Regions from separate parts of the Polaromonas sp. P5_D5 genome, predicted to be linked through region 3. Evidence: predicted binding sites of a transcription regulator. Region 3 holds the regulator's gene; each other region holds the start of a gene.
What was found. The regulator sigma-54, encoded in region 3, starts transcription at its own class of promoters, with help from an activator protein. The targets are predictions, from matches to a motif close to TGGCANGNAANCTGCTTT.

Region 1 (7,918 bases), on a different contig from region 3:
CTTGGCACCGTAAACCGCAAAAGTGATGCCGACCCGGCGGAAAATCATTTCAGCTTCGGCGCGGCGGGCCTGCATCACGTCGGCAGGCTGCCGGGCCAGCCAACGCTGGTAACCCTGGTAATGCTCACGGACGCTGGACTCCGTGGCGTTCATTTCGTCGAACATCGGTCGGCTCATTGGCTTGATCTCCAGCAAGTTATGCGCATGGCAATTGTTTTAACGTAGCTTAGCAAGTTATGCGCCAAGGCGGTGCGTCCGCCAATATTTTTAGCGTTCAGGCACATGATGCCAGTAGCGCCTGCCCTGCTCCCGCTGGCACAAAATCTCCCCGGGGCGAAGGCTTTGCCAGGTGGCAGCCCCGCACTGCGGCGACTTCACCAGGCGTACGCCGCGCTCCTCATAACGCGCCACCACGGACTCCACCGGGTGGCCAAAACGGTTTCGGTAACCCGACTGCACCACCGCCCACTGCGGCCTGACGGCATCGAGGAACACCGCGCTGGACGATGTTTTGCTGCCGTGGTGGGGTACCAGCAGAAAGTCAGCCTTGAGGCTGGCCGGCACGCTGGTTGCCAGCCGGAGTTCCTGCGGCGATTCGATGTCGCCGACCAGCAGGGCTGTGCGGCTGCCGCCAGGGACGCTGCTGGAGATGCGCAACACGCAGCTCATGGCGTTTGACTTGCTGGCAGCGTCGTAATCGGCGGCTACGGGGTGCAGCACCTCAAATGCCACGCTGTCCCATTCCCAGCGCTGGCCGGCCACGCAGCGGCCGGCTTTGCGCTGCATTTGCAGCGGATGCGCGTCTTCAATCGAACTCACCAGGCTGGCTTCTGGCTGCATGGCCAGGACGGCTTGGGCGCCCCCGATGTGGTCGATGTCCCGGTGGCTGATCATGAGCATGTCCAGCCGCTCGCCCAGCGCGCGCAGAAGCGGCACCAGCACGCGGTGCCCGGCATCACTTTCGCGCGAAAAGCGCGGGCCGGCGTCATACAGCAGCGTGTGGCTTGCCGTACGCACCAGCACGGAATTGCCTTGCCCGATGTCCGCGGCAAGCAATTCAAACTGCCCCGGCGCCACGCGCACCGGCTGCCACAACAGCACCGGCAGCAACAGGGGAAGGCCCAGCGCTCGAAAATAAAACGGCAGGCGCGTGGCCAACAGGCCGCCGCCCGCAACGCCGGCGACAGCACACCACAGCGGCGCCGCCGCCACGCTGACCGAGGCCAGCGGCCAGCTCGCCAGCCATTGCAAAAATATCGCCAGCCCGCCGACCGACCATGCCGCCAGCGACCACACCGGCGCCCACGCCACGCCCAGCAAAGCCAGCGGCGTGATGACCAGTGTTACCACCGGAATGGCCACGGCATTGGCCAGAAGGCCGACCAGCGAAACCTGGTTGAACAGCAGCAGCGACAGGGGCGTGAGCGCCAGCGTGACGACCCATTGCTCCCGCATCGCACGCCCAACGCTGTCCAGCCATCTGGGCCGGCGCTGCCACCAGTGCCCGTCCTCAGGTTGTTTTTTTGAGTCGAATTGGGCTGCAGCCCTTTCCCCATGAGCGCGAGCAGCTCCTGAATCTGTAGCAAACAAAACACCCACCGCAACGAAAGACAACCAGAACCCGGCTTGCATCAACGCCCATGGGTCCAGCGCCACCACCACGGCCATGGCCAGCAGCCAGGTCTGCAGCCAGGGCCACTGCCTGCCGCCTTGCCGAAGCAGGATCACGGTGGCCAGCATCCAGATGGTTCGCTGCGCGGGCACGCCCCAGCCGGAAAACAATGCATACAGGGTGGCAAGCAGCAAGCCGCCCAAAGCACCTGCAGCGGCTGCCGGCAACACCAGGCACAACCGCGGCGTGAAACGCGCTGATCGCCGCCACAGCGCGCCGATCAGCAGTGAGGCAGCCCAGGCAAACATCGTTATATGAAGGCCTGAAATACTCATCAAGTGAGCTACGCCCGTGGCACGAAACACATCCCAGTCGGCGCGTTCGATGGCGGCCTGGTCGCCGACCACCAGCGCGGCAATGACGCCTGCCAGCTGCCGGTTTTCAATGCGCCCAAAAATCGCTTCGCGCACGGCTTGCCGGGCCTGCTCAATGGGGTGTTGCCAGCTGCTGGAGAGTTTTGCCGGCGGTGCGTCGCGCGGGCCGGCACGCACATAGCCCGTGGCCTGTATGCCCTGCTCCCACAGCCAGAGTTCGTAGTCAAAACCATAAGGGTTGCTGTTTCCGTGCGGCGCCTTGAGCCGCACCGTCATTTGCCAGCGTTCTCCGGCGCGCAGGGCTTGCGGCTGGCGCTGCAAGGCCAGTGCTATCTCGAACGGGTCGGCGTCCTGCGCCGGTACGGCGGGCTCGCGCCCGGCAAAGCCCGAATACCAGCCCAGCATGATTTGCGGCGGCAGGGTGACTGTGCCGCCATTGAGGCGGGCAGATTCCACCGCGAAGCGAAAGCGCAGGCCATCTTCTCCGGGTTGCGGCATCGCCAGCACCTGGCCTGTGACCTCGATATCGCGGCCCTCCAGCGCCGGATTGAGCGCCGCCGTCAGGAAGACGCCGGCACGCCAGCCCGTGAGGCCCACACCGAGCAAGGCAGCAAGGGCAAAGGCCGAAACCACCCTTCCCCACGAAGGAAGACGCAGCCTGCCAAAGCGCAGGTACAGGCCAGCCAGGGTGCAGGCCAGCAGCGCCATGGCGGCATAAATCTGTTGTGGCCACAAGACGGGCTGCTGCAACTGCAGGGCAACACCCGCAATAAAACCGGCAAACACCGGCCCCGGGCTTGCCGCATACAGCCGTGCCCCGGCTGATACAGGTCGATTCAAACCCGCCTCCCCTTTGAACTGTTTTTATGCACTGACCGCTTTGAGCTTAACGGGAAAGCGCGGCAGATAGCCAACAAACAGCGCCAAACAGCCGGTTCACACTCAAGAGACCACGTGGCGCAGCTCTTGCTTTCAGAAATGCCACCAAATCCGGGTAAGCTGTTTACACGGCGTTCCTGAGACCGCAAGATGTGGCGGTCTGTTGAACGTATTTTCCAGAGGGCGTGATTACACGCCCGTTCCTTTAAAAGCGAGGCTGCCTTGTCCATCCACGTCGCCCTGAGCCACATCACGCATTACAAATACGACCGCCTGGTCAAACTCGGCCCCCAGGTCGTGCGCCTGCGGCCTGCGCCGCACAGCCGCACACAGGTACTGTCGTATTCCCTCAGGGTTGAGCCCGCCGGCCACTTCATCAACTGGCAGCAGGACCCGTTTGCCAATTACCAGGCCCGGCTGGTGTTTCCCGAGCCGACACGCGAGTTCAAGGTCACGGTGGACCTGGTGGTGGAAATGGCGGTGTTCAACCCGTTTGACTTCTTCCTGGAACCGGCTGCCGAAGAATTCCCGTTTACCTATAACGCACTGCAGGCCCGCGAACTGGCACCCTACCTGGCCACCCAGCCAGCCACACCGCTGCTCAAGCGTTACCTTGAAAAAATCGACCGCACGCCCAAGCGCACCATCGACTTCCTGGTGGGTCTGAACCAGGGCCTCCAGTCGGACATCAAGTACTCCATTCGCATGGAGCCCGGCGTGCAAACGCCTGAAGAAACGCTGCGCCTGGCCTGCGGCTCCTGCCGCGACACCGGCTGGCTGCTGGTGCAGCTGCTGCGGCACATGGGACTGGCCGCGCGTTTTGTCTCGGGCTATCTGATCCAGCTGAAAGCCGACGTCAAATCCATCGACGGCCCCAGCGGCGCCGAAGCCGACTTCACCGACCTGCACGCCTGGTGCGAGGTGTTTTTGCCCGGTGCCGGCTGGGTCGGCCTGGACCCGACCTCGGGACTGATGGCCGGCGAAGGCCACATTCCGCTGGCGTGCACGCCCGAGCCGTCGAGCGCAGCGCCGGTCGAAGGCGGCGTCGACAAATCCGAAGTCGAGTTCGAACACCACATGGCGGTGCAGCGCATTTACGAATCACCGCGCGTGACCAAGCCCTATACCGAGGAGCAATGGCAGGAGGTGCTGGCGCTCGGCGAAAAGGTCGATAAAGACCTGGCGGCCGGCGACGTGCGCCTGACCATGGGCGGCGAACCTACCTTTGTGGCCACCACCGACCGCGACGCGGCCGAATGGAACATCGACGCACTGGGCCCGACCAAACGCGGCTATGCGACCGAACTCGTGCAAAAGCTGCGCGCCGAATATGGCGAAGGCGGCTTCCTGCATTTCGGCCAGGGCAAGTGGTACCCCGGCGAGCAATTGCCGCGCTGGGCGCTCAGCATTTTCTGGCGCAAGGACGGCCAGCCGATCTGGCAAAACCCGAGCCTCTTCGCCGACGAGCGCCAGCCCTGCAACTACACCAGCGCCGACGCGCAGCGTTTTGTGCAGACACTGGCGGGCAAGCTGGGCCTGGCCACCACCTACATCACGCCAGGCTATGAAGATACCTGGTACTACCTCTGGCGCGAACGCCGGCTGCCAGTCAATGTCGACCCATTTGATTCGAAGCTGGACGACGCCATGGAGCGCGAACGCCTGCGCCGCGTCTTCATGCAGGGCCTGGATTCCGTCGTGGGCTATGTGCTGCCGCTGCAAACCAAGGAGCAACTCAAGCAACGAAACGCAGGCGCCTCGCCCGCGCTGAGTGGGCCCAAATGGACCACCGGCCCCTGGTTCTTCCGCGAAGAGCGCATGTACCTGATGCCGGGCGACTCGCCCATGGGCTACCGCCTGCCGCTGGATTCGGTGCCCTGGGTGTCCAAGACCGACTACCCTTACATGATCGAGTCCGATCCGTTTGCCCCGCGACAGGACCTGCCGGCGGCTTCCGCACTGGCGGCGCGCTACAACGGCAGCTTCAGCGCAGCCCGCGGCGCCACACCGGCGGCCGCATCGGCAGGCGGCAGCGCCAGTTCGCTCGCGCAGTACATGGCGCGCTACATGACGGGCAATACCGCGCTGTCGCAAGCCAGCCGCATCCTTCAGTTCCGCCCGCTGGGAAACACCGGAACGAACGGTACGGACGGGTTGGATGGCAAACCGGCCGCAGAGGCAACGACGCCTGCCGACGATCGCGCGCCCAAGCCCTTTGAATCGGCCGCCTGGCTCACGCGCACCGCGCTCTGCGTGGAAGTACGAGACCCATCCCGCGCCAATGGCCCGAAAGACAAACCCAAGGCCGACCCGGACAGCAAGGCCAACAAGTCGGGCCGTGGCGAAACCGGTGCGATTTACGTCTTCATGCCGCCCATGGAAAGGCTCGAAGACTACCTCGACCTGTTGGCCGCGGTGGAAGCAACGGCGCAATCGCTGGGCGTGAGCATCGTGCTCGAAGGCTACCCGCCACCGCGCGACCCGCGCCTGAAGATGCTGCAGGTCACGCCCGACCCCGGCGTCATTGAAGTCAACATCCACCCGGCTTACAACTGGGGCGAGCTGGTGGAGCACACTGAATTCCTCTACAAGATCGCGCATGAAACGCGCCTGTCGGCCGAGAAATTCATGACCGACGGCCGCCACACCGGCACCGGCGGCGGCAACCACTTCGTGCTGGGCGGCGCGACGCCCGCCGACAGCCCCTTCCTGCGCAAGCCCGAGGTACTGGGCAGCCTGATCGCCTACTGGCACAACCACCCGTCGCTGAGCTATCTTTTCTCGGGCATGTTCATCGGCCCGACCAGCCAGGCACCGCGTGTGGACGAGGCCCGCAACGACCAGCTGTACGAACTGGAAATCGCCCTGCGCGAGATCGAAAACAACCGCAAAAAATACGGTGCCGACATGCCGCCCTGGCTGGTGGACCGTACGCTGCGCAACATCCTGGTCGACGTGACCGGCAACACGCACCGCAGCGAATTCTGCATCGACAAGATGTACTCGCCCGACTCCGCCACCGGGCGCCTGGGCCTGCTGGAGCTGCGCGCGTTTGAAATGCCGCCGCATGCGCGCATGAGCATTGCCCAGCAGCTACTGCTGCGCGCGCTGGTGTCGCGCTTCTGGAACAAGCCCTACCACGGCCGCGTCACGCGCTGGGGAACCGAGCTGCACGACCGCTTCCTGCTGCCGGGCTTTATCCGCATGGATTTTGAAGACGTGCTGACCGAGCTGCGCGAAGCCGGCTACGGCTTCGACATGGCATGGTTCGAACCTCACTTCGAGTTCCGCTTCCCGCTGATCGGGCAGGTCAAGTCCAACAGCATTGAGCTGACGTTGCGCAGTGCGCTGGAGCCCTGGCATGTGATGGGCGAAGAAGGCTCGGCCGGCGGTACCGTGCGTTATGTGGATTCATCGCTGGAGCGCGTCGAAGTGCATGTGACGGGCCTCAATGACAACCGCTATGTCGTCACCGTCAACGGCCGGGCATTGCCGCTGCAAAGCACCGGCCGCGTCGGCGAATATGTAGCCGGTGTGCGCTACAAGGCCTGGAACCCGCCTTCGGCCCTGCACCCTTCCATCGGCGTGCATGCGCCGCTCACGTTTGACATCGTCGACACCTGGATGGAACGCTCGCTGGGCGGTTGTCAATACCATGTGGCGCATCCGGGCGGGCTCAGTTATGACACGCTGCCGGTCAATTCATACGAGGCCGAAAGCCGCCGCCTCACGCGCTTTTTCCGCATGGGCCACACCCCGGGCAAGATGCGCGTGGCGCCGGCGCAGCCCAGCCGGGAGTTCCCGTTCACGCTCGATCTGCGCTGAATCCGCCCCTGCGGCGGCGGCCCGGGGCTTGAAAGCCCCGGGCGAAGCGCCTCCCCGTACCGTTAACGGCTGTCTTATGGCTGCAACATTTGCATGCGCAGGCGGCATAAATAGCCATTTTGGCCGTGCATTCAACCCGCCTTGAGCCTTGCAGGGGATGGGCCGCAGGCATACTTGCACCCACGTGGAAAATAACACTCAGTCACTTTTTGCCGCCCAGTCGCTTGAATCTCCCTGCGCACTGGCTGCGGCGCTGGCGCCTCATGCGGCGGCGGGGCATTTCGATGAGTTGCGGGGCCGTGCGTCCGAGGGCCCCGCACCTGTAGAAACGGCCGCGCCGGCACAGCCCGCGCTGCGGGCCGCAGGCAGTCCCCCTGAAACAGCCCCGGCCCGGCCCGAAGCCCCAGCGGCGGGGACTGATGACGCCTTGTCGCCCGACTGGACACGCTTTTTCAACTTCCTCGGCAGCGACGGCTTTTACGACCTGAACCACCGCACCGCCAACCTGCGCCGCCAGATCCGCGACAACGGCGTGACCTACAACGTCTACGCCGACGCCAATGGCCCGCAGCGGCCCTGGTCGCTGGACCTGTTCCCCATGATGGTCTCGCCCGCCGACTGGGCGCAGATCGAGGCCGGTATCCAGCAGCGCGCCCGCCTGCTGGACCGCGTGATGGCCGACATCTACGGCCCGCAGGAGCTGCTCTCCAAAGGCCTTCTGCCCAGCGCGCTGGTGCATGCCCACCCGGGTTACCTGCGCGGCATGCAGGGCGTGCAGCCGGCCGGCGGCACCTATCTGCACATTGCCGCCTTCGACATCGCGCACGGCCCCGACGGCCGCTGGTCGGTGGTGTCGCAGCGCACGCAGGCGCCTTCGGGCCTGGGCTACCTGCTCGAAAACCGCCTGACGATTTCGCTGCTGTTCCCCGAAGCCTTCCGCGAAATGAAGGTCGAGCGGCTGGCCGCGTCGTACAAGGCGCTGGTGGATGGCCTTAAAGCCATGAGCCCGACGGACAGCAACGAGGAAAGCCGCGTGGTGCTGCTGACGCCGGGGCCTTACAACGAAACCTATTTCGAGCATGCTTACCTGGCGCGCTTCCTGGGCCTGACACTGGTCGAGGGCAGCGACCTGCTGGTGCGCGATGACAAGCTTTACCTGAAAACCCTGCGCGGCCTGGAGCGGGTGCACGGGCTGCTCAAGCGCCTGGACGACCAATTCCTCGATCCG
Region 2 (7,918 bases), on a different contig from region 3:
AGGCTTTTGGCGCGTTGCGCACTGCCGGCTACGGTACTTTCCATTTAGACCAGCTCTGGCCGGGCGTGACGGACAACGCCCTCGTCAGCTTCGCGATTTACCTGGTGGTGTTTGACTTTGTGGCGTACTGGACGCATCGCGGCCAGCACCAGATCGAGTGGTGGTGGCGCTTGCATTCGCTGCACCATGCGCAGCGGCAGATGACGATGTGGAGCGACAACCGCAACCACCTGCTGGACGACATCCTGGTCGACTCCATCGTCGTGCTGGTGGCTCAGCTTATCGGCGTGGCGCCGGGGCAGTTCATCGCCATCGTGGCCTTTACGCAGCTCAGCGAAAGCTTTCAGCATGCCAATGTGCGGATGTGGTTCGGGCATGTGGGCGAGCGCCTGTGGATCAGCCCGCGCTTTCACCGGTTGCACCACAGCATCGGCATTGGCCACGAAAGCCATGGCCCCAAAACGCTGGGGGGCCACAACTTCGGCGTGCTGCTGCCCTGGTGGGACATGCTGTTCCGTACGGTGAATTTTGAGCAGCGCTATGACCCGACGGGCATTCGCGACCAGGTCGAAGCCAACCGTGAGTACGGCAAAGGTTTCTGGTCGCAGCAATGGATGGGCCTGAAACGCCTCTTCGGCAAAGCCTGAGCGTGCCTGGGTCTTAACCCAGCATGAGCCGTGGAACCGGCTTTGCCGGGCCACAGGCGGGCGGCCCCCTCGGGGGGCAAGGAGTTACACGCAGTGAACGACTGTGGGGGCTACACTTTCAGCATGAGCAAACTTCTTGACGCCTTCTGGCGCGCCGCGATGTATTGCCTGCACCCGCGGGTCATTGTGCTGTCGATCCTGCCGCTGGTGATCATGGGTGTGGTTTCGCTGACCCTGGGCTACTTCTTCTGGGACAGTGCTGCGGAAGCCATCCGCGTGCAACTTGGGAGCTTCGAGCTGGTTGATGCCATGGTTCGCTGGCTGGAGGGATTGGGCTTGAGCCAGCTGCAGTCTGTACTGCCCAAGGTGCTGCTCCTGCTTTTGATCATTCCCGTGATCATCATCGTCTCGCTGCTCTTTGTGGCACTGCTCATGACGCCGGCCATGGTGGCCCTGGTGGCTGAACGGCGCTTTCCCCAGATGGAGCGCAAACGGGGCGGTTCACTGTTCACCAGTTTGTTCTGGTCACTGGGCTCGACCTTGCTGGCCGTGGTGGCGCTGGTCGTTTCGATTCCGCTTTGGCTGATTCCCCCGCTGATCCTGGTGCTGCCGCCGCTGATCTGGGGCTGGCTGACTTACCGTGTCATGTCTTATGACGCCATGGTGGACCACGCCAGCAGTGAAGAGCGGCGCCAGATATTCAAGGAGCATCGCCTGCCGCTGCTGGCGATCGGTGTGTTCAGCGGCTACCTCGGTGCGGCTCCCAGCCTGCTGTGGGCCTCGGGCGCGATGTTTGTGGCCATGGCGCCCATCCTGGTTCCGGTGGCGATCTGGATCTATACGCTGGTGTTTGCGTTTTCCTCGCTCTGGTTTGCGCACTACACGCTGTCGGCCCTGGAACAGCTCCGCAAGAAAAACAATGCCCTGGCGCCCGACCCGCTTGCGCAAGCAGCTATTGAATCGATAGCAAATGAACTGGCCCCCGATGCCCTTCCCGGGCCGGCGCCCAGCTTCGGTTCGCTGGGCGGAAAGCCCGAATCACAACCCTGAACCCGTTACCTGACAAGCCTGAACATGACCCCACAATTCGGCCTCATCATCGTCGGCGACGAAATCCTTTCCGGCAAACGCGCCGACAAACACCTGCCTAAAGCCATTGAACTGCTGGGCGCGCGCGGCTTGCAGCTGGCCTATGCCGACTATGTGGGCGACGACCCGGCGCGCATCACGGCCACGCTGGCGCGCGCCTTTGCCGCCGCGCGTGAACATGGCGACGTGGTCTTTTCCTGCGGCGGTATAGGCGCCACTCCTGACGACCACACCCGGCAGTGCGCCGCCAAGGCCTTGGGCCTTGAGCTCGCGCTGCACTCCACGGCCAAAACCCTGATCCTGGAGCGCATGGCCGATGTAGCCAAAGAGCAGGGCATACCTTATGAGCCTGACCGCGACGACAACATCCACCGGTTGAACATGGGCGTGTTTCCGGTCGGCGCGGAGATTATTCCGAACCCCTATAACAAGATACCGGGCTTCACCTGCCGCGCAGGGCAGGGGGCCGTTCACTTTGTGCCCGGTTTCCCGGTGATGGCCTGGCCGATGATCGAGTGGGTACTCGACAACGGCTATCCGCACCTGCACCAAAAGTCGGCTTACACCGAAAAATCAGTGATCATTTTTGGGTCTATGGAAGCCATGCTTACCCCCCTTATGCTCGACATTGAAGCGGCGCATTCCGGCGTCAAGGTATTCAGCCTGCCGAGTGTGGACCACCCCGAATATGGCCGGCATATTGAGCTGGGAGTGAAAGGCGCCCCCGAAGCGGTGAACCGGGCCTATCCCGCCATGCTGGCAGGGTTGCACAAATTCGACCTGAAATTTGGCCCCGAATTGGTGCGTTAAATAATGGCCCCAAATGTGTGCGGTTTGCGATGCGCACCTAATTGGTGCGATTGTTGTCAGGTGTTTTTTGTATTTTCGGCCGTACCAAGGCGGGAAGTGAAGCCAGATCACGGCACAATCCGGGGCTTGGCAGGAAACTGAAGCGCCAATGTCTGTGGCACAAAAAGTGCATTCGACAGCCCGAATAGATTTTTCAACCACCCATCCAGCAACAGGAGATTTTGATGGCAAAGACCGTCGCAGACGTCATGAAAATGGTCAAGGAAAACGAGGTCAAGTTTGTTGACTTCCGTTTTACCGATACCCGGGGCAAAGAGCAGCACGTGACCGTGCCCGTGTCCCACTTTGACGAAGACAAATTCACGTCGGGCCATGCATTCGACGGCTCCTCAATTGCCGGCTGGAAGGGCATTGAAGCCTCCGACATGCAACTGATGCCTGACCCAAAGACGGCCAACATCGATCCGTTCTTTGAAGAAACCACGCTGTTCATGAGCTGCGACGTGCTCGAGCCTGCTGACGGCAAGGCCTATGACCGCGACCCGCGCTCCATCGCGCAGCGCGCAGAGGCTTACCTCAAGGCTTCCGGCCTGGGCGACACCGCCTACTTCGGTCCCGAACCCGAGTTTTTCATTTTTGACGACGTGCGCTGGAACACCGACATGTCGGGCACCTTCTTCAAGATCGAAGAATACGAAGCGCCCTGGAATTCGGGCGCCAAGCTCGAAGGCGGCAATCGCGGCCACCGTCCTACCGTCAAGGGTGGTTACTTCCCCGTGCCTCCTGTCGACAGCACGCAAGACATGCGCGCCGAGATGGCCCTGATCCTCGAATCGCTGGGCATCCCCGTTGAAGTGTTCCACCACGAAGTGGCCGGCGCTGGCCAGAACGAAATCGGTACCCGTTTCAGCACGCTGGTTCAGCGCGCCGACTGGACGCAAGTCCTGAAATACGTCGTGCAGAACGTGGCTAACGCCTACGGCAAAACCGCCACCTTCATGCCCAAGCCTGTTGTCGGCGACAACGGCTCCGGCATGCACGTTCACCAGTCCATCTGGAAAGACGGCAAGAATCTGTTTGCCGGCGACGGCTATGCAGGCCTGTCTGATTTCGCCCTGTACTACATCGGCGGCATCATCAAGCACGCACGTGCCCTGAACGCCATCACCAACCCAGGCACCAACAGCTACAAGCGTCTGGTTCCTGGCTATGAGGCACCGGTCAAGCTGGCTTACTCGGCCAAAAACCGCTCGGCGTCGATCCGCATTCCTTACGTCGCCAACCCCAAGGGCCGCCGTATCGAAGCGCGTTTCCCCGATCCACTGATGAACCCGTACCTGGGCTTCTCGGCCCTGATGATGGCCGGCCTGGACGGCGTGGAAAACAAGATCCACCCGGGCGAAGCCGCCACCAAGGATTTGTACCATCTGCCACCCGAGGAAGATGCGAAAGTGCCAACCGTGTGCCACAGCCTCGACCAGGCACTGGACGCCCTCGACGTGGGCCGCAGCTTCCTGACCAAGGGCGGTGTGTTCACCGACAGCATGATCGACGCCTACATTGAACTGAAGATGGGTGAAGTGACCCGCCTGCGCCAGGCGACTCACCCGATCGAATTCGAGATGTACTACTCCCTGTAATCAGGAGGGCGAAAGCCCAACCGCCTACTGTTTATTTACACAGTTTGTGGTCAAAAAAGGACGGCATATGCCGTCCTTTTTTATTGCCCCGGCAGGTTGTGGGTTTGCTGGCTTTGTATTTTTGCGCCTTTGCCGCATACTGATAGACCGTCCTTCGCCCTTTCTGGGTATCGGGAGTTCCTATGAAACACACCTTATTGCTTTCTACCTTGTCGTTGCTGCTGGCTGGCGCGGGGAATGCTGCATGGGCGCAGCAGATTTACCGCTGCGCGGGCATCGGAGGCGCGGCCCCTGAATACATCAACAACGCAAAAGATGCCCAAACCCGGAGCTGCAAACTGCTGTCCGGCGGCAATGTCACGGTGATGCAGAGCACGCCAGTGCCCAAAGCGGCGGTTCGCGTGGCTGCGGCCGCAGGCTCCAGCGGCCCGCGCACTGATGGCAGCTCCGAACAACGGGCCCGCGACAACGATTCGCGCACCATCCTTGAGTCCGAACTGAAAAAGGCCGAAGCCAAGCTGGCCGAGCAGCAAAAAGAATTCAACAACGGCGAACCTGAAAAACAGGGCATTGAAGGCCGTAATTACCAGCGCTACCTGGACCGCGTGGCAGAGATGAAAGACAGCATCGCCCGTAACCAGAGCGACATTGCCGGCCTCAAGCGCGAAATTTCCCGCTTGCCTGGCCCGCCGCCTGCTGCGCTCGTCGCCAATTAAACCAACGCGGCAAGTCGCGGCAAGCCGGCTTCTGGAGGAAAATGGATGGCTTGAACAAGCCCTCCATCCGCGCCGCTTTATCGTCCGTCCCGGTCACCGGACTTCCCCCCCGTTTTCAGGCGTTTGACCTGCTGGCCACGCTGGTGGCCGTGGTGCGCACCAACGGCACCGTGGTGTTTGCCAATGCCGCGCTGGAAGACGCGCTGGGCACCTCGCGGCGGACCATTGAAGGCTCACAGCTCCCCGATTGCTTTACCGAGCCGCTCATTTTGCAAAATGCGCTGGAGGGCGCGGGCAGCAATGAATTTGCCGCCCTGCGTTACGACGCGTGGCTCAGGCGCCTGAACCACGAACCGCTGCCCGTGCATGTGGTGGTGGCGCAGACCGACACCCCGGGTGAGGCGATTGTGGAGCTGCTGCCGCTGGAGCAGCAAGCCAAGCAGGAGCGCGAAGAACGCCTGATCGACCAGGCGCAGGCCAACAAGGAGTTGATCCGCAACCTGGCCCACGAGATCAAAAACCCGCTGGGCGGTATTCGCGGCGCTGCGCAGCTGCTGCAGATGGAAATCGGCAAGGACCTGACCGAGTACACCCAGGTCATCATCCATGAGGCAGACCGCCTGCAGACGCTGGTAGATCGCCTGCTGGCCCCGCACCGCCGCCCGCACCTGGTGGGCGATGTCAATATTCACGAAGTGTGTGAGCGCGTCCGCTCCTTGATCCTGGCGGAGTTCCCAAAAGGTTTGAGGGTTACGCGCGACTACGACATCTCGATTCCTGATTTCCGCGGAGACCGCGAACAGCTCATTCAGGCGGTGCTGAACATCGCGCACAACGCCGCGCAGGCTTTGGCGGAACGGGTCGCGGCGGGCAATGCGCACATCACTTTCAGGACAAGAATCGCCAGGCAGGTAACTTTTGGCAAGCAGCGCTATCGCTTGGCATTGGAATTGCATGTTATCGACAATGGACCGGGTGTGCCGGACTCCATCAAAGACCGCATCTTCTATCCGCTGGTATCCGGGCGGGAAGGTGGTTCGGGGCTGGGGCTGACATTGGCGCAAACCTTTGTCCAGCAACACCACGGTTTGATTGAGTGCGACAGTGTGCCGGGCCGTACAGATTTCAAGCTGCTTATACCGCTGCCTTGAAATGTGTTCTCAGCCATGATTGATACATAACGCGATCGTGCAGAGGGTTCCAGAAAGCCCTGCATTGAAAGCACGAAAAAAGGGACTGCACTACATGAAACCGATCTGGATCGTTGATGATGACCAGTCCATCCGGTTTGTTCTGGAAAAGGCCCTGCTCCGCGAGGACCTTCCTACGCGCAGTTTCACCAATCCCCGCGAAGTTCTTGCCGCACTGGAAAGCGCGACGGAGGATGAAGGGCCGCAAATTCTTGTGAGCGACATACGCATGCCGGGCGGCTCTGGCCTCGACCTGCTCGAAAAGGTCAAGCAAAAGCTCCCCGGCCTGCCGGTCATCATCATGACCGCATTCTCCGACCTCGACAGCGCCGTGTCTGCCTTCCAGGGCGGCGCCTTCGAATACCTGCCCAAGCCGTTTGACCTGCCCAAGGCGGTAGAACTCATTCGCCGTGCAGTGGAAGAAAGCCAGCGCGAAGAGGTGGCTGAAGAGCGCATGGCCTCCGCGCCCGAAATGCTCGGCCAGGCGCCAGCCATGCAGGACGTGTTCCGCGCCATTGGGCGCTTGAGTCAGAGCATGGTGACCGTGATGATCACCGGTGAGTCAGGCTCGGGCAAAGAGCTGGTGGCGCGTGCGCTGCACAAGCATTCGCCGCGCGCCAATGGGCCCTTTGTGGCCATCAATACCGCGGCCATCCCCAAGGATTTGTTGGAAAGCGAACTGTTCGGTCATGAGCGCGGCGCGTTCACCGGCGCGCAGACCATGCGGCGCGGCCGCTTTGAACAAGCTGAGGGCGGTACGCTCTTTCTCGATGAAATCGGCGACATGCCGTTTGACTTGCAGACGCGCCTTTTGCGTGTGCTGAGTGACGGCCATTTCTACCGCGTCGGCGGGCACAACGCCGTCAAGGCCAATGTGCGCGTGATCGCTGCCACTCACCAGGACCTGGAGCAACGCGTCAAGGAGGGCGGCTTCCGCGAAGATCTGTTCCACCGACTCAATGTGATCCGCCTGCGCCTGCCCGCACTGCGTGAGCGGCGCGAAGACGTCTTCATGCTGACACGCCACTTCCTGCAGCAAAGCGCCAAGCAGCTCGGTGTGGAGCCCAAGCGGATTTCCGACCTGGCGCTGCAGCAGCTCAGCAACTTTGGTTTCCCCGGCAATGTGCGCCAGCTCGAAAACATTTGCCACTGGCTCACCGTCATGGCGCCGGCGCAGGTGATTGAGCCCAAGGATCTTCCACCCGAAGTGCTGGGCGTTATCCCTGAGTCGGGCAAAACCCAGGCGCTGGCCGAGAAAGCGGGTGCTGCCAAAGTAGAGTGGACAGCAGGCACCGGCGCCGAAAAAGCGCCTGCCAGCCATGTGGCTGAAGCTGCCGTGCTGGTGCCGTCAGGCCCTGGCCTTGAGCAAAGCTGGGAAAGTGGTCTTGAAGCAGAAGCCCTGGCATTGCTGGCGACCGGTCGTAGTGACGTGTGGGATGTGCTGACCCGGCGCTTTGAATCCAAACTGATCCAGACCGCACTGGTCAATACACGCGGGCGCCGCATTGAGGCCGCTCAAAAGTTAGGCATAGGCCGCAATACCATCACGCGCAAGATTCAGGAACTCAATCTGGAGTGAATGTGGCCCCCACGGTCGCTCACTTCGTGTAGCTCCCTGCCCCCCGAGGGGGCCGCCCGCCCTCCGGCCCGGCAAAGCCGGTTCCGGGGCTCATGCTGGCTTGAAGAATTCAGTGGCGTAACCAGCGGGGGTTTTCACCAGCAGAGGCCGCGGGACTGGCTTTGCCAGACCGCTGGCCTCGCCCCCTGGAAGGGGGGAACGGGCTACACGAAGTGAGCCTGGACGGGGGTCAACCAATCTCCACGGT
Region 3 (7,918 bases):
GAATCCGTTGCGGCGCAACGATTGACACAGGCGGTCAAGCAGGCGGCGCAGGGGCAGCTGCTGCAGGTGTGACGGTGCATTTATAGATGAAAAGTACCGCTAGCGCTTTGTAGACAAGCGCAAACAGCTATCGAATTAATAGCACCCAGGAGGAATATTGGCACAAAAAAAGCCCGCCATGACATTCATGGCGGGCTGGTTTGATCTGAAAAGACCGGCTTACTTGCTCAGGCACTCTTTCATGAAGGCTTTGCGTTCGTCGCCTTTTTTGCCCTTGGCGTCGACGTTGCAGGTTTTCATTTTGGTTTGCTGCGTTGGTGCTTCTTTCTTGGCGCTCAGGCACTCTTTCATGAATGCCTTGCGCTCATCGCCCTTCTTGCCTTCAGCGTCCTTGTTGCAGGCGCCCATTTTGGTTTGCTGTGCGGTTTTGGCTGGAGCGTCCGCGGCGTGCGCCACCGGAGACAAGGCCATCGAGACGGCAAAAACGGCGGCGATCAGGGATAACAGCTTTTTCATGGTGGCTCCATTGGGTTGGGAAACAGGTTTGAGTTCCGGCTGGAATTCCAACACATAACGCCGCGCCGGGCAAATTCGATGACAGGGTATCTGAGGGGTCCGAACGGCAGATGGCTTAACCGTAAAATCAGACCATGCTCTCGATTAAAAAAGACCTGCTCGCGGCTCTGGCCGCGGGGCTGGAAGAACTTTCCCCCGGCGCAGGCGACAAAGCTGCCTTTGAATCCCCCAAGGTGGCGGCCCATGGCGACTTCGCCTGCACGGCCGCCATGCAGCTGGCCAAGCCGCTCAAGCTCAACCCGCGCCAGGTGGCCGAAAGCCTGCGCGCCAACCTGCTCAAGAAGCCCGCGTTTGAACGCTGGGTAGACGCCATCGAAATCGCCGGCCCCGGTTTCATCAACATCCGCCTTAAGCCCGCCGCCAAGCAGGAGACCGTGCGCGAAGTGCTGGCCGCCGGCGCGCAGTTCGGCGTGCAGCCGGCCGACCCGGCACGCAAGATGATCGTCGAGTTCGTCTCGGCCAACCCGACCGGCCCGCTGCATGTGGGCCACGGCCGCCAGGCCGCGCTGGGCGATGCGATCTGCAACCTGTTCGCCACGCAAGGCGCCAAGGTCTGGCGCGAGTTCTATTACAACGACGCGGGCGTGCAGATCCAGACCCTGGCCACCAGCACACAGGCGCGCGCCAAAGGCATCAAGCCCGGTGACGCCGGCTGGCCCGAGTCGGCCTACAACGGCGACTACATCGCCGACATCGCGGCCGACTTTCTGGCCAAAAAGACCGTCAAGTCGGACGACCGCGAATACACCGCCTCGGGCGACGTGGAAGACATGGACTCGATACGCCAGTTCGCCGTGGCCTATCTGCGCCACGAGCAGGACCTGGACTTGAAGGCCTTCTCGGTGAAGTTCGACAACTACTACCTTGAGTCCAGCCTGTACAGCTCGGGCCGTGTCGATAGCGCCGTGGCCAGACTGAAAGAGGCCGGCAAGACCTACGAGCAGGATGGCGCGCTGTGGCTGAAGTCGACCGACTACGGCGACGACAAAGACCGCGTGATGAAAAAGAGCGACGGCAGCTACACCTACTTCGTCCCCGACGTGGCCTACCACCTGGCCAAGTGGGAGCGCGGCTTCGGCAAGGCCATCAACATCCAGGGCATGGACCACCACGGCACCATTGCCCGCGTGCGCGCCGGGCTGCAGGCCGCCGGCGAAGGCATTCCCCAGGGCTACCCCGACTACGTCCTGCACACCATGGTGCGCGTGGTGCGCAACGGCGAAGAGGTCAAAATTTCCAAGCGCGCCGGAAGCTACGTCACCTTGCGCGACCTGATCGAATGGACCAGCGCCGACGCCGTGCGCTTCTTTTTGCTCAGCCGCAAGCCGGACACCGAATACATCTTCGACATTGACCTGGCGCTGGCCAAAAACAATGAAAACCCGGTGTATTACGTGCAGTACGCGCATGCGCGCATCTGCTCCATCCTCACCACCTGGGCCGGCCAGGGTGGCGACGAAGCCAGCCTCAAAGCTGTCGACCTCTCGGCGCTGGACAGCCCGCAGGCGCAGTCATTGATGCTGCTGCTGGCCAAGTACCCCGACATGCTGACCAACGCGGCTGACGGATTTGCACCGCACGACGTGGCTTTTTACCTTCGTGAGCTGGCGGCCAGTTATCACAGCTATTACGATGCCGAGCGCATCCTGGTGGACGACGAAGCTGTGAAGCTTGCCCGTCTGGCGCTGGTCGCCGCGACTGCGCAGGTGTTGCACAATGGCCTCGCAGTGCTGGGCGTGAGCGCCCCGCGCAAGATGTAAACCGTGGCGAAAACCATGCGAATTTCAGGACAAGGCAATGAACGTGGGCAAGGTATGAATACACAACGAGGCGGAACCCTGTTGGGGTTGATCATTGGCGCGCTGATCGGCCTGGGCGCGGCGCTGGCGGTGGCGGTTTACATCACCAAGGTGCCGGTTCCTTTCATGAACAAGAGCCAGGCACGCAACCCCGACAGCGATGCTGTTGAAGCCAAGAAAAACAAGGACTGGAACCCGAACGCCCCGCTGGCCGGCAAAAACCAGCCCAAGCCGCCTCCTCCGGCAGCGGTTGAAGTGCCTGGTGTTCCAGTACCCGACCCCTCCGCCGGAGCCACCCCCAAGGCCGCCGCTTCAGCGCCGGCCAAAGTGGCCAAACCAGCGCCTGCCGATCCGCTGGGCGATCTGGCAAAGGCCAAGGTCGAAGGCCTGTCATCCGGTCCGGGAGCGGATCCCTTCAGCTATTTCATTCAGGCCGGTGCCTTTCGCACGCCGGAAGATGCGGAACAGCAACGCGCCAAGTTGCTGCTGCTGGGCATGCAGGCCAAAGTGACGGAACGCGAGCAGGCTGGCCGCACCGTGTACCGCGTGCGTCTTGGCCCTTTCGACAAGAAGGAAGATGCCGACAAGGCCAAGGAGCGCCTGGACAACAATTCCATTGAAACCGCGCTGGTCCGGGTCCAGCGCTGAAGCCCTCATCCAACGATAGGCTGAACTTTTCACGAGGCTGGTGTACAAACCCCTATACCCCGCGCCACGAGGCATCCGCCAGAGGGGCGGTTTCCGGGCTATTTCTGTCATTCCAGGAGAAAAATCTGATGCAACGCCGTGAGTTTTCGTTTTCAGCCGCCGCCCTGGGCGGCATCGCCGCCCTGCCCACCCTGGCACAAGCCCAGGCCAAGGCCTTCAAGGACGGCGAGGATTACCTGACGCTGGACAAGCCGGCGCCGACCGAAGCCGCCGCCGGCCGGGTCGAGGTGGTGGAATTCTTCTGGTACAACTGCCCCCATTGCAACGCCTTCGAGCCGCAATTCGAAGCCTGGATGAAGCAGATCCCCAAGGACGTGTCCGTGCGGCGTGTTCCAGTGTCCTTCCGGCCCGATTTCGAACCTCAGCAGCGCCTGTATTACGTGCTTGAGGCCATGGGCAAAATTGAGGAACTTCACAAGAAGGTGTTTGCCACGATTCATGTGGAAAAACAACCGCTCAACACGCCTGAGCTGATAGCTGCATGGGCTGAAAAGCAGGGCCTCAACAAGGCCAAATTCGTTGAGTTCTACAACTCCTTTTCGGTCGCCTCCAAGGCGCGCAAGGCCACACAGCTGCAGGATAGCTACAAAGTGGCCGGCGTGCCGTCGCTGGGTATCGCCGGGCGTTATTACACCTCGTCGGACCAGACCCAAACCATGACCCGCGCGCTGCAGGTCACAGATCACCTGATCACCCAATCCCGCAAGGCCAAATAAAGAAAGCGCCCGCGGCCGTGCGCCGCGCCAAACACCGGCTCAAAAAACCCGCCCGATTTCCGGCGGGTTTTTTTATGCCCCTAATATTCCCCGTGCAAGCCATTCCCGCAGCTGGCATGGCTACAATGACCCAACACCAAGCAGCAAGATTCGTGCCTTATGAAACACCCCATTTTTTCCCTCATCCTGCCGGTCATCCTGGCGCTGGGGTCGGCTTTCCCGGCCGCTGCCGAAAAAGCTGATCGGGACAAACCCATGAACGCGGAGGCAGATGCCCTGCGTTATGACGACCTGAAGCAAACCAGCGTTTTTACCGGCAATGTGGTGATCACCAAGGGCACGACCATCGTGCGCGGCGAGCGCGTTGACGTCATGCAGGATCCCGAGGGCTACCAGCAGGCGGTGTCCGTCGCGGCGCCCGGCAAGCTGGCGTTTTACCGGAAAAAGCGTGACGGCGTAGACGAGTACATCGAAGGCGAAGGCGAACGCATTGAATATGACAGCCGCGCCGACCTGGTGAAGTTCATCAAGCGGGCGGTGGTGCGCCGCTACAACGGTGCCACCCTGGTGGACGAAACCACCGGCAGCCTGATTGTTTATGACAACAACACCGACGTCTTCACCGTGGATGGGGGCGCGCAAAACCGTACGGCCAGCAACCCCACGGGGCGGGTTCGCGCCATGCTGTCACCCCGCGCGACAGCCTCGGCACCCGTTGCGGCACCGCCCGCGGGCCCAGCCCCGGTTCTGCGCCCCAGCACGACGCTGGGCAATGAAAAGAACTAGAAAGACCTGCACAGATGGATGTGGTGACTGACACTTCAGCGGCCCCGGCCGCTCCTGCCCTGACCCCCAGCCGCCTTGTTGCGCAAGGTCTGCAAAAATCGTACGGCAGCCGCAAGGTGGTGCAGGACGTTTCGCTGTCCGTGCAAAAAGGCGAAGTCGTGGGCCTGCTGGGCCCCAACGGCGCGGGCAAAACGACCTCGTTCTACATGATCGTGGGCCTGGTGCGCGCCGATGCAGGCGAAATTTCCATCGACGGCGAGTCGGTCGAGCACATGCCGATTCACCTGCGTGCCCGCCTGGGCCTGAGCTACCTGCCGCAGGAAGCGTCGATTTTCCGCAAGCTCACGGTGGAAGAAAACGTGCGTGCCGTGCTGGAGCTGCAGCTCGACAAAACCGGAAAACCGCTGGGGCGCGCAGACATCGAGTCGCGGCTCGACGCCCTGCTGCAGGATTTGCGGGTAGATCATTTGCGCAATTCACCGGCACCGGCGCTCTCGGGCGGCGAGCGCCGCCGGGTCGAAATCGCGCGGGCGCTGGCAACCCAGCCGCGCTTCATCCTGCTGGATGAGCCCTTTGCCGGTATCGACCCCATTGCCGTGATCGAAATCCAGCGCATCATCGGTTTCCTCAAATCGCGCGGCATCGGCGTGCTGATCACCGACCACAACGTGCGTGAAACACTGGGCATTTGCGACCACGCCTACATCATCAGCGACGGCCACGTGCTGGCGCAAGGCACACCGTCCGAGATCGTGAATAACGCCGATGTGCGCCGCGTCTATCTCGGCGAACACTTCAAGATGTAGAACATGGTTCCCCCCTGTTGTCGCTCACTTCGTGTAGCTCCCTCTCCCCCTCCGGGGACGGCGCCTGCGGCCTGGCAAAGCCAGTTCCGCGGCGCCCGCTGGTTAAAGACGTATTGCCTCAACCTTCCGCAAGTTTGAAAATCCAGTGAAACAAGGTCTGTCACTCCGCGTCTCGCAGCATCTTGCGCTGACACCTCAACTACAGCAGTCGATCCGGCTGTTGCAGCTGTCGACGCTTGAGTTGAGCCAGGAGGTCGAGCAGATGCTCGACGAAAACCCGTTTCTGGAAGTGTCGGAAGAGACGGCGGTGCGCGAAGAGTTTGGGCTGGAGCACATCAACACGCCGGTAAGCCAGGACAGCCGCGAGTTTGAATCTGCTACGGATTCGATAGCTGGCGGCGCAGACGAGACTAGCGCTACAGCCCCGAATGACGCAGAAGTCAGTGCGGAGCCCAAGCTCGAGGAAAGCTGGGAAGGCGATGGCACGGTAGAAACCACGCCCGACGACAGCGAGTGGGGAAGCGACGCACCGGCGCGCAAGAACAACAATGAAGAGAGCGAAGCCGAGGCCTCCGACCTCACGGGCAGCCATGAGTCGCTGCAGGACCACCTGCACCGGCAATCGCTGAGCTTGCGCCTGTCGGAGGAAGACCGTGCCGCGCTGCACTTCCTCATTGAATCGCTCAACGACGACGGCTACCTTGAAGACAGCCTGGCGTCGCTCGCGGCCGGTCTTGCAAGAGATGACATGGCGCAGGCGGAAGAACTGGAGCAGCGTTTTGCGATGGCGCTCAAGCTGCTGCACCACATGGAGCCTGCCGGTGTCGGTGCGCGCAACCTGGCGGAATGCCTGAGCCTGCAGCTGCTGGACTGCAAGGACTGCGAAGAAACCCGCGCAGCCATTGCCATGTGCAAGCAACCGATGGAGCTGCTGGCCAAGCGCGACGTGAAACGCCTGTCGCACCTGTGCGGTTTCACCGAAGCCGCCATCAAGGGCGCGATCACGGTGATAGGCCGGCTCGATCCCAAGCCCGGGCGCCGCTTCGTGAACGTGGAGCGCAACCTGATCGTGCCCGACGTCATCGTCATCAAGTCGGGCCGGGGCTTCAAGGTTTCGCTCAATGGCGACGTCATGCCGCGCCTGCGCGTGCACGACATTTATGCCAATGCCCTCAAGCAGCACAAGGGCCAGGGCGGCCAGGCGCTGCAGCAGCGCCTGCAGGAGGCCCGCTGGTTCATCAAGAACATCCAGCAGCGCTTTGACACCATCCTGCGCGTGAGCAGTGCGATTGTGGAACGGCAGAAAAATTTCTTCACGCACGGTGAACTCGCCATGCGCCCGCTGGTGCTGCGCGAAATCGCCGACGAGCTGGGCCTGCATGAGTCCACCATCTCCCGCGTGACCACGGCCAAGTACATGGGCACCCCTTTCGGCACCTTTGAGCTCAAGTATTTCTTCGGCTCCGCGCTCGGCACCGAAACCGGCGGCAATGCTTCCAGCACGGCGGTACGCGCGCTCATCAAACAATTTGTCTCGTCCGAAAGCCTCAAGAAACCGCTCAGCGACAACCAGATTTCCGAAATGCTCAAGGAGCAGGGCATTGAATGCGCACGCCGCACCGTGGCCAAGTACCGCGAAGCCCTGCGCATAGCGCCCGCCAACCTGCGCAAATCACTCTAGCCGCCCAATCAGGCCGCGCTGCCCGTCCCTCAAAGTCAGTCATGAATCAACTCCAATTGTTTTTACCGTGCGCCGCAGGCGTCGAAACCCTGCTGGCCACCGAGGTCAAGCGTGTCACCGGGATCGACGGCAAAGCCTGGCGCGCCGGCGTGCAGCTGCAGGCGTCGTGGCGCGACGCGTTGCAGCTCAACCTGCACAGCCGGCTGGCGCAGCGTGTACTGATCGAACTGCAGCATAACCAGTACCGCAGTGAGCAAGACCTCTACAACGCTGCTGCCAACGTGGCCTGGGAAATCTGGTTCACGCCCAAGCAGACCTTCAAGGTCGAGATCACCGCCCAGCACAGCCCGCTGCAAAGCCTGAACTTCGCGGCGCTGAAGATCAAGGACGCGATCGCCGACCGCTTTCGCGCCAAGTTCGACGACGTGCGCCCCAGCGTCGACACGCGCTGGCCCGACGTGCGCGTCTACGTGCACCTGACGACGGACACCGTCACGGTCTACATCGACACCTCGGGTGAGCCGCTCTTCAAGCGCGGCTGGCGTGAAGACAAGGGTGATGCCCCGCTGAAGGAAACCCTGGCCGCCGCCATGATTGCCGCCAGCGGCTGGGACCAGCTCTGCAAAGAAGGCGTGCCGCTCTATGACCCCTGCTGCGGCTCGGGCACCATCGCGATTGAAGCCGCGCAGATCGCGTGCAACATCGCACCCGGCATCAACCGCCGTTTTGCCTTCCAGAAGTACCTGCCTTTCCAGGGCCATGTCTGGGACGGTCTGCTCGACCAGGCCGAAGCCGCCATCACCGAACCTACCGCGCCGGTGTTCGGCAGCGACGTGTCTTTCCGCA
Region 4 (7,918 bases), on a different contig from region 3:
GAGCTTGTAGAGCACAAACTGGCCGCTGCGCTCGCTGGTCACCAGGCCGGCGTTTTCAAGCACCGACAGGTGGCGAGAAATGGCCGGCGTGCTCATGGCAAAGCGCTCGGCCAGCTCGGTGGTGCTGAGTTCTTTCTCGGTGAGGTAGGCCAGAATTTGGCGCCTGGGCCCCGAGGCGAGCGCTTCAAATATTTTGTCAAGGGATGCAGGCATTGATGTATTAACTTATTTGTTAATAACTTTATTCAAGATATTCCGTACTGTCAAGCGGCTTCTGGGCTTCTGGTTTGAGGTCGGCGCTTTTCTTTGCCCCGTCGATCCGCTAAGCTTTGCTCCGTCCCAACCTCAGGCATCAAGGCCTCTCCCATGACAAGCTACTGGCTCATGAAATCCGAACCCGAAGAATGCTCGGTCGACGACGCGCTAGCAGCCGAAAATTCGACAGTCCCCTGGGTCGGCGTACGCAACTACCAGGCGCGCAACTTCATGCGTGACGGGATGCAAGTCGGCGATGGCGTGCTGTTCTACCACTCGAGCTGTGCCGAGCCGGGCATTGTCGGCATCGGCCGGGTGGCGTCTACGGCCTACCCTGATCCCACGCAGTTTGATCCGAAGTCGCCCTACTACGACCCCAAGTCAAAACCTGAAGAACCGCGATGGATGCTGGTGGATGTGCAGGTGTTGCGCAAAATACCCAACGTCACCCTGCCCGCCTTGCGTGCACGGCCAGAACTGGCAGACCTGCAGGTGCTGCGCAAGGGCAACCGCCTTTCCATCACGCCCGTCGAGCCGCAGCACTGGAAAGCCATCACCGGCAAAAAGTGAAAGGCCTGTCAGGCGCCGGACTGCGGCAGGCTTTGCAGGCGGCGCAACCCGAACAGGTCCTTGATGATGATCTGGCCGCGCTGGCTTTTCAGGAAACCTTCGGCGACCAGCCCCTGCATCAGCCGCGCCACCACTTCACGCGACGTGCCCAGATGCCCGGCCAGCTGCTGCTGCGTCGTTTTCAATACTCCATCGGACGAGGCGTGCAGCAACACAAAATGCACAAGGCGCTGCCGGTGGTTGAAGGAATGAACGGCATCGAGTTCTGCCATCAACCTGAAAACAAGTGTCGAGAGCGCGTGCAGCGTCAGGTCCTGGATGCACGTTTCCTGCTTGAAGAGCTGCCGGTACAACGGACCGGGGATGACAGCGACACGCGTCGCCTTGTCGGCCTGAACCCAGGCAGGATAAAGAAGATCGTTGAACAGGCAGTTGAGCGAGAGTACGCAGGTCTCCCCGGGCTCCACCAGATACAGCGTGGCCTCGGTGCCCGCAGGCGTGATGGTGTAGACGCGCAGCCGGCCCGACAGCACGACATAGGCGCCAGAGGCAGGCTGGCCCTTGTGAATGATGCCGGTTCCTGCCAGCGCACTCATCGGAACAGCACCCTGGGTCAACAGGTTACGGCCGTCCGCACTCAGGCGGCTGAAAGGCTCGAAAAGGGCAAGTTCACGTAAGACCTGCATATTGCTCCATTCGCGGCGACCTGCCGCACCGTCAAACCAGCGGTGCCACGTGGCCACGCTTGATCCACAACAAGGCACCTTCAGAACTGGCCAGGGCGGGCTGCCTGGTGTGTGGATTTCGCAGCCAGCACAGAGGGCCGAGGTCTTGCGCACCCGCAGCGCGCGCGCTCGCGTCGTCGCCGGCTTCGACACGGACCGAACCCTCGACGACCAGCATTTCCTGGCCGCCACGCACGTACTGCGCGGCCATGGTACACCCCGGTTCCAGCCGTACGAGGAATACGGTTTCCCTGGGGCCCTCGTACAGCAATGCGCGCCTATGCCGGGCGATTCCGGCATCCACCCAGGGCCTGTCTGCAGCACTGATGACAACGCGGCGCTGTTCGAGCAGGTCCATCTGCCGCAGTTTGACGAAGAGGGTGCAGCCCTCGTCGCTGAAGGGCCTGTGGCTGGAGCCCGGCGGATTGCGCACATAGGTACCGGGGCCGTACGAGCCGTGCTCGTCGGCAAACACGCCGCAGAGCACAAGGAATTCTTCGCCCAGCGCATGCGAATGCGCGTCAAACCGGCTGCCAGCTGCATAACGCACGAGCGACGTTGCCACGGCCACCTCTGCACCGGTACGCTCGAGCATGCGCCGCTCAACCCCGGGCTGCGGCGACGGCAGCCACGGCAGCGACCCGGCCCGTACCAGGACCGGCGCCGTGCGGTCGACGTTCACGTGCATCAGCTCCATCAGAACTTCTCCGACGCGGTCCGCAGGTCCAGCTCCTGTGTCCATGCGGTGCGCGCCTGTTGCGCAAGCCACAGGAAATTGGCAGCCACGCCGTCGGGCGCCATCACCGAGGCTTCTGCTGCCGCGTGGCGAGATGCGGCAGCGGAGCCGCGAAGCAAGCCGTCCAGCACGACGTGGGCCACGTGGATGCCCTGCGGCTGGAACTCTCTTGCCAGTGACTGCACAAGCCCGCGAAGGGCAAATTTGCCCGCGGCCATGGCCGCGAAACGGGCCGACCCGCGCAGCGAAGCCGTGGCGCCGGTGAAAAGCAGGTTGCCGCGCCCCACGGCCAGCATGCCCGGCAGCACGGCCCGGGCGCAGTGCGCTGCCCCGACAGGGCCGGCTTCAAGGCACTTGCGCAGCGCACTCGCCTCCAGTTCAAGAAAAGGAGCAATTGCCAGATGACCCGCGTTGTACAGCAGCGTGTCGACGGGGCCGTGGCGCTCGATCAGGGCCGCGATGGCCTGCGTCACTGCCTCACCGTCGACCAGATCGCAATCTGCACGCCGCAGGCCCGCCACTTCGTACCCCGCCTCGTTGAACTGCCGCGCAAGCCATTCGCCGAGCACACCACCGCTACCCGCGATGAGTGCGAAGGGCCGGCTCACAGCACCCCCAGCAGGCGCCCGATCAGCACCAGCGTGGCCGCCCAGCCCGCTGCCCAGGCAAGCGTGCGTGCGCCGGGAACACCGAGCGTGTAAACCACGTAGTGAATGAGCCGCGCAAAAAAGTAGACGGCGCAGGCGGCGGCCGTCACCGAATCGGCTCGGCCGCTAGCCTGCACCGCCAGCACAGCTGGCGCAAAAATCACCAGATTTTCGGTGGCATTGGCCTGGGCCCGCTGTGCGCGCTGGGCCCACTCGGCAAGGGGTTTTTCTGTGGCTGACGGGTTGGCCAGCGTGCCGCCCAGGCCACGCACGGCAATGCGGTTGAGAACGTAAGGCAAGGCGAACAACGCCGCAGCGGCCAGGGTCAATGCCAGCCAGTAGATTTCCTTGGACATGATGGGTTTTTCCTTCTTCGTGACATGCCGCAATGCGGGCACGAACGCGAAGATAGCCGCGCCGGGAAAAGTGTTCTGTAGCTTTTGCTACAGAGTCACAAAGATGGCGAGAAGGCAGCGCCGGCGCCCTGGCTCAATGTCTGCCGATGATCACCAGGCAAATGAACAGGCAGGCGGCCAGCAGCAGCGACAGGCCCTTCCAGAACGCCACCGGGTTGCGCTCCAGCAAAGCCGGGCGAGCCTTGTCCAGAAACGCCTGGTTGGGGTGGCGCAGGTCGTACAAGAACTCCGACAGCTCGCCATAACGCTTGGCGGGATCGGGGTGAACGGCCTTGCGGAGCACGCCGTCCATCCATGCGGGTATGTCACGGTCTTCGTACAGCACGGAGTCATAGCGCAGCTTGCTTTGTGCGGCCCGGGTCCGGCATTTGGCCACTTCGGCGCCGTAGGGCAGCTTGCCGGTCAGCATCTGGTAGGTGATGACGCCGAGCGAGAACAGGTCTGAGCGCGTGGTACCGCCCTCGCCCACAAAATACTCCGGCGCCGAATACTGGGCCGTGCCCAGGATGTCTTCGTGCCCGCCGGGCGCATCTGCTTCCATGAGGCTGGCCACGCGGGTTGAGCCAAAGTCAATGATCTTCGCCGTGCCGGTCTTGTCGATCATGACGTTCTCGGGCCGCAGGTCCTGGTGCAGCATCTCCAGCCGGTGAAACGCGCGCAGGCCTTTGGCGATCTGCTCCACCAGCCCGCGCACGGCTTCCAGGCCGGGCCGGGGATTGTCGATCATCCACTGGCTCAGCGTTTGCCCGTCGATGTATTCGGTGGCCACATACACATAGTGGCGCTTTCGGGTCGGCACATAAGGCTTCAGCACATGCGCGCTGTTGATGCGCCGGGCGATCCACTCTTCCGTCAAAAACCTTTCAAGGTAGGCCGGGTCACCGCCCAGGTCTATTGACGGTGTTTTCAGGATGACGAGCACGCCCGTTTCGTTGTCTGTGGCGAGGTAAATATGGCTGCGGCTGCTGCCGTGCACTTCGCGGACGATGGTGTAGCCGTCAAACTGCGTCCTGGCCTCCAGGATGGGCGGAAGCGGCAGGCCCGACAGCTGCTGGAGCAACTCGCCGGCCTGCCCGTTGGGCAGCTCATCGACACGCACGACCTGTGCCGTGAGGTTGTCGCCGCTGCCCCGCTCCAGGGCTTTTTCAACGATGGATTTGGCCGCCATATCAAGCCCACCGGGCTCGTCGGCACAGATGTGGATGAGGCCGGCCATGTCGTATTCGCTGACGTGTTCGTACACGCCGTCGGTGGCCAGAAGAAAGATGTCGCCCTGCTCCACCTGCTGGGTCTGGTAGTCGATCTCAAGCTGCGGCTTGAAGCCCAGCGCACGGCCAAGGTAGCTTTGGCCCTGGGAAATCCACACACGGTGGTCGTTGGTCAGTTGTTCCAGCGCCTTGCCGCGCAGGCGGTAAATGCGCGAGTCACCGACATGAAAAATATGCGCGGTGGTCGACTTGATGACCATGGCGCTCAGCGTGCACACATAACCTTTATCCTTGTCGTAGCGGTATTGGCTTTTCTGCGTCTGGGCATGCAGCCAGGAGTTGGTGGCGCTCAAGATCCGCTCGGCCGATGTCTTGACCGACCAGGCCTCCGAGGTGCAGTAATAGTCTTCAAGAAAACCAGTGACGGCGTACTGGCTGGCCACGTCGCTGACGGCGCTGCTGCTGATGCCGTCGGCCAGCGCAACGGCGATGCCCTTGGCGCTCAGTTGCGGCTCTTTAGGTACATAGATACCGTGGAAATCCTGGTTGGTTTCCTTGCGGCCCTTGTCCGAATACTGACCTGCCGATATCTTCAGTTCACTGGACATGTGGGGTACCGGCAAAGCCCCCGCGCATGCAAGATGCGCGAGGGCCTTTGTTTTGGAGGCGGATTATTTGAAAGAACGTGTCGGTCCGGTTTTAATGTGTGTGGCATACAGCGTCAAGCCGGTGAAGGCCAGGCCGCCCACCAGGTTGCCCAGCACCGTCGGAATTTCGTTCCAGATCAGGTAGTCCATGATGGTGAAATGCGCGCCCAGCAGCAGGCCGGATGGGAACAGGAACATGTTCACGATGGAGTGCTCAAACACCATGTAGAAGAACAGCATGATGGGCATCCACATCGCGATCACCTTGCCGCTGACCTGGGTGGAGATCATCGCACCCACCACGCCGGCCGACACCATCCAGTTGCACAACATGCCGCGCACGAAGAGCGTGAGCATGCCGTTCGCACCGTATTTCTGGTAGCCCAGCGTGCGGCTCTCGCCCACGATGCCGATAGCCTTGCCCACGGCGCTGGGCTCGGTCGAGAAGCCGTTGGTGACGTAGATGGCCATCATCACCGCCACCGTGAAGGCGCCCGCGAAGTTGCCGACGAACACCAGGCCCCAGTTACGCAGCACACCCTTGAGCGTGACGCCCGGGCGCTTGTCGATCAGCGCCAGCGGGCACAACACAAACACGCCGGTCAGCAAGTCGAAGCCGAACAGGTACAGCATGACAAAACCCACCGGGAACAGCACGGCGCCCAGCAGGGGCTGGCCGGTCTGCACGTTGATGGTGACGGCGAACCAGGCTGCCAGAGCCAGGATGGCGCCGGCCATGTAGGCCCGGATAACGGTGTCGCGGGTGGACATGAAGATTTTGGATTCACCCGCATCCACCATCTTGGTCACAAATTCCGAAGGCACTAAATAAGCCATACGATCCCTCTAAGTCCTGTTTTGCCAAAAAAAAATCCACTTCGAGATCTTCAAAAAGATTTGAAGACCGAAGTGGACGACGTTATCCATTCAGATCGATGGGCACTGCGAAGCTTGCCGTACCCTGCGCAGGCCTTCGTTAGCCTGACCTGATGGATGCAAGCACATACCGTGCCGCTAACAAAACACCGCGAATCCGGGCTTGCCGACGCTTTAGCGACGCTTTTACCCGTCGTTTTGGCACTGCGAAGGGAGTGACTGCCCCAAATTTGTGCATCGAGGTGTCCATCTTTAAATATTTTGGTGCCAGCTGGGCCACTGCCGGATACAGGCGCTAAGGCGCAAGCCGCTGCGCAAAGAACGCCAGGATCTCGTCACGCGCCGCCAGTGTGGGCTGGCCCGCCTCGTCGATCAGGTGGGCGGTGACCACGCTGTGCGGTGTCTTCACGTGCGCCGCAAAGAACGGCGGCACGTCGGGGTTGGCGGCGCTGTCGGGCAGCACGCGGCCCACAAAGCGGTCGCCCAGCGCCTCGGCATAGGCCGCAAAGCGCTGGGCCCTGCAAAAGCTGTCGCCTTCAAACCGATAGGCCAGCACCGTGAGGTTCTCGCGGTCCAGCCGCTGGCGGACGGCCTTGATGTCCGCAGGCGAAATTTCGATGCCGGCCGGGTCATTGAGCGGCAGCGACGGCTGGCACAGCACCGGCGCCAGCATGGCGGGCTCCAGCATCATCGTGAGGGCGAAATTACCCGTCCAGCACATGCCGATAGCGCCCACGCCGGGGCCGCCGCACTCGTCATGCGCCAGCCTTGCCAGTGCCCGCAGCCACTGCGTGGCCGGGCTGGCCTGGTTGGATGCGAACGCGCGGAACTCGGCGCTGACACAGGCGCGCTGAAAGATGGCCGCGCCTTCATCGGCACGCGGCACGGCGCCGTCGCGGCCAAAGAGCGACGGCATGTAGACGGTAAAACCCGCGTCGCGCAGCCAACGGCTGAAGCGCGCCACGTGCGGGCTGATGCCGGGCATCTCGGTCATGACGATCACGGCCGGGCCTGTACCCATGAGGTAGACCTTCCTGGTGATGCCGTCGAGCGTGATCTCGCGCTGGGTGAAATCCTCGAGGGAGTCGTCTTCGGTCAGCTTGCGCGTTGTCATCGGTGTCCTTGCTTTGCGAACGGTGGGAGCAATGGCGTCCGTGGAATTCATGGAACAGATGAATTTGGCACCGCACGCGCGTAAACTCCCAGTGTCTATTTCGACATGTTTAAGGCCTTTTCAGCCAATGCGAGATTTCACCCTCCTGCTGCTGCCGGGCACCTTTGCCACCGGCGTGGCGGCCACGCTCGATATCCTGCAGGCCGCGTCTGCCCTCGCGCCGCGCATGAAGCTGGCGCGCCCCACCTGGCGCGTGTTGTCAGCCACCGGCGGCCCGGTGCCGCTGAGCTCGGGCCTTCACATAGACACCGCGGCCCTGCCCCGGCGCTACCGGCCCGATGCTGCCACCTGGATCGTGCCGGGCCTGGGCCTGGACAACCCGCAGGCCCTCGACACCGGCTTGGCCACCGCAGACGCGCAACGCGTGATTCAGGCCGTCGCCGCGCATGCTGCGCACGGTGGCCGTGTTGCGGCGTCGTGCTCGGCGGTTTTTTTGCTTCAGGCGGCCGGTGTGCTGGCCGGGCGCCGGGTCACCACCTCCTGGTGGCTGGCGCCGGAGCTTCGAAGGCGGGAGCCGGCCTGTACCGTCAATGCCGACCGGATGGTGTGCGCCGACGGCCCGGTGAGCACCGCAGGCGCCGCCTTTGCGCAAACCGACCTGATGCTGCATTTGCTACGCGAGCAGTTCGGGGTAACCCTGGCCGAGGCTGTAGGACGCATCCTC

Region 1: ACXJKE_RS02085 (transglutaminase family protein) is a predicted target of sigma-54. The motif match lies at 2,942-2,959, and genes of this name have one in related genera.
Region 2: glnA (type I glutamate--ammonia ligase) is a predicted target of sigma-54. The motif match lies at 2,702-2,719, and genes of this name have one in related genera.
Region 4: ACXJKE_RS11960 (formate/nitrite transporter family protein) is a predicted target of sigma-54. The motif match lies at 6,201-6,218, and genes of this name have one in related genera.

The regions. Positions count from the first base shown of each region.
Region 1 covers NZ_JBFUMJ010000001.1:426,662-434,579, forward strand. The annotation lists gene ACXJKE_RS02075 (circularly permuted type 2 ATP-grasp protein) at 1-177, opposite strand, end outside; gene ACXJKE_RS02080 (DNA internalization-related competence protein ComEC/Rec2) at 268-2,826, opposite strand; gene ACXJKE_RS02085 (transglutaminase family protein) at 3,088-6,690, shown strand; gene ACXJKE_RS02090 (circularly permuted type 2 ATP-grasp protein) at 6,875-7,918, shown strand, end outside.
Region 2 covers NZ_JBFUMJ010000002.1:298,361-306,278, forward strand. The annotation lists gene ACXJKE_RS08085 (sterol desaturase family protein) at 1-647, shown strand, start outside; gene ACXJKE_RS08090 (EI24 domain-containing protein) at 771-1,697, shown strand; gene ACXJKE_RS08095 (competence/damage-inducible protein A) at 1,722-2,546, shown strand; gene glnA (type I glutamate--ammonia ligase) at 2,771-4,186, shown strand; gene ACXJKE_RS08105 (hypothetical protein) at 4,369-4,902, shown strand; gene glnL (nitrogen regulation protein NR(II)) at 4,944-6,053, shown strand; gene ntrC (nitrogen regulation protein NR(I)) at 6,148-7,671, shown strand; gene xth (exodeoxyribonuclease III) at 7,901-7,918, opposite strand, start outside.
Region 3 covers NZ_JBFUMJ010000006.1:103,522-111,439, forward strand. The annotation lists gene ACXJKE_RS20220 (HTH-type transcriptional regulator ArgP) at 1-72, shown strand, start outside; gene ACXJKE_RS20225 (PsiF family protein) at 220-516, opposite strand; gene argS (arginine--tRNA ligase) at 651-2,336, shown strand; gene ACXJKE_RS20235 (SPOR domain-containing protein) at 2,391-3,023, shown strand; gene ACXJKE_RS20240 (thiol:disulfide interchange protein DsbA/DsbL) at 3,152-3,799, shown strand; gene lptA (lipopolysaccharide transport periplasmic protein LptA) at 3,959-4,585, shown strand; gene lptB (LPS export ABC transporter ATP-binding protein) at 4,600-5,391, shown strand; gene ACXJKE_RS20255 (RNA polymerase factor sigma-54) at 5,537-7,072, shown strand; gene ACXJKE_RS20260 (THUMP domain-containing class I SAM-dependent RNA methyltransferase) at 7,114-7,918, shown strand, end outside.
Region 4 covers NZ_JBFUMJ010000002.1:1,123,708-1,131,625, reverse strand. The annotation lists gene ACXJKE_RS11995 (metalloregulator ArsR/SmtB family transcription factor) at 1-213, opposite strand, end outside; gene ACXJKE_RS11990 (EVE domain-containing protein) at 367-825, shown strand; gene ACXJKE_RS11985 (Crp/Fnr family transcriptional regulator) at 834-1,568, opposite strand; gene ACXJKE_RS11980 (cupin domain-containing protein) at 1,543-2,247, opposite strand; gene ACXJKE_RS11975 (SDR family NAD(P)-dependent oxidoreductase) at 2,247-2,894, opposite strand; gene ACXJKE_RS11970 (MAPEG family protein) at 2,891-3,289, opposite strand; gene ACXJKE_RS11965 (protein kinase domain-containing protein) at 3,423-5,165, opposite strand; gene ACXJKE_RS11960 (formate/nitrite transporter family protein) at 5,229-6,041, opposite strand; gene ACXJKE_RS11955 (dienelactone hydrolase family protein) at 6,376-7,194, opposite strand; gene ACXJKE_RS11950 (GlxA family transcriptional regulator) at 7,322-7,918, shown strand, end outside.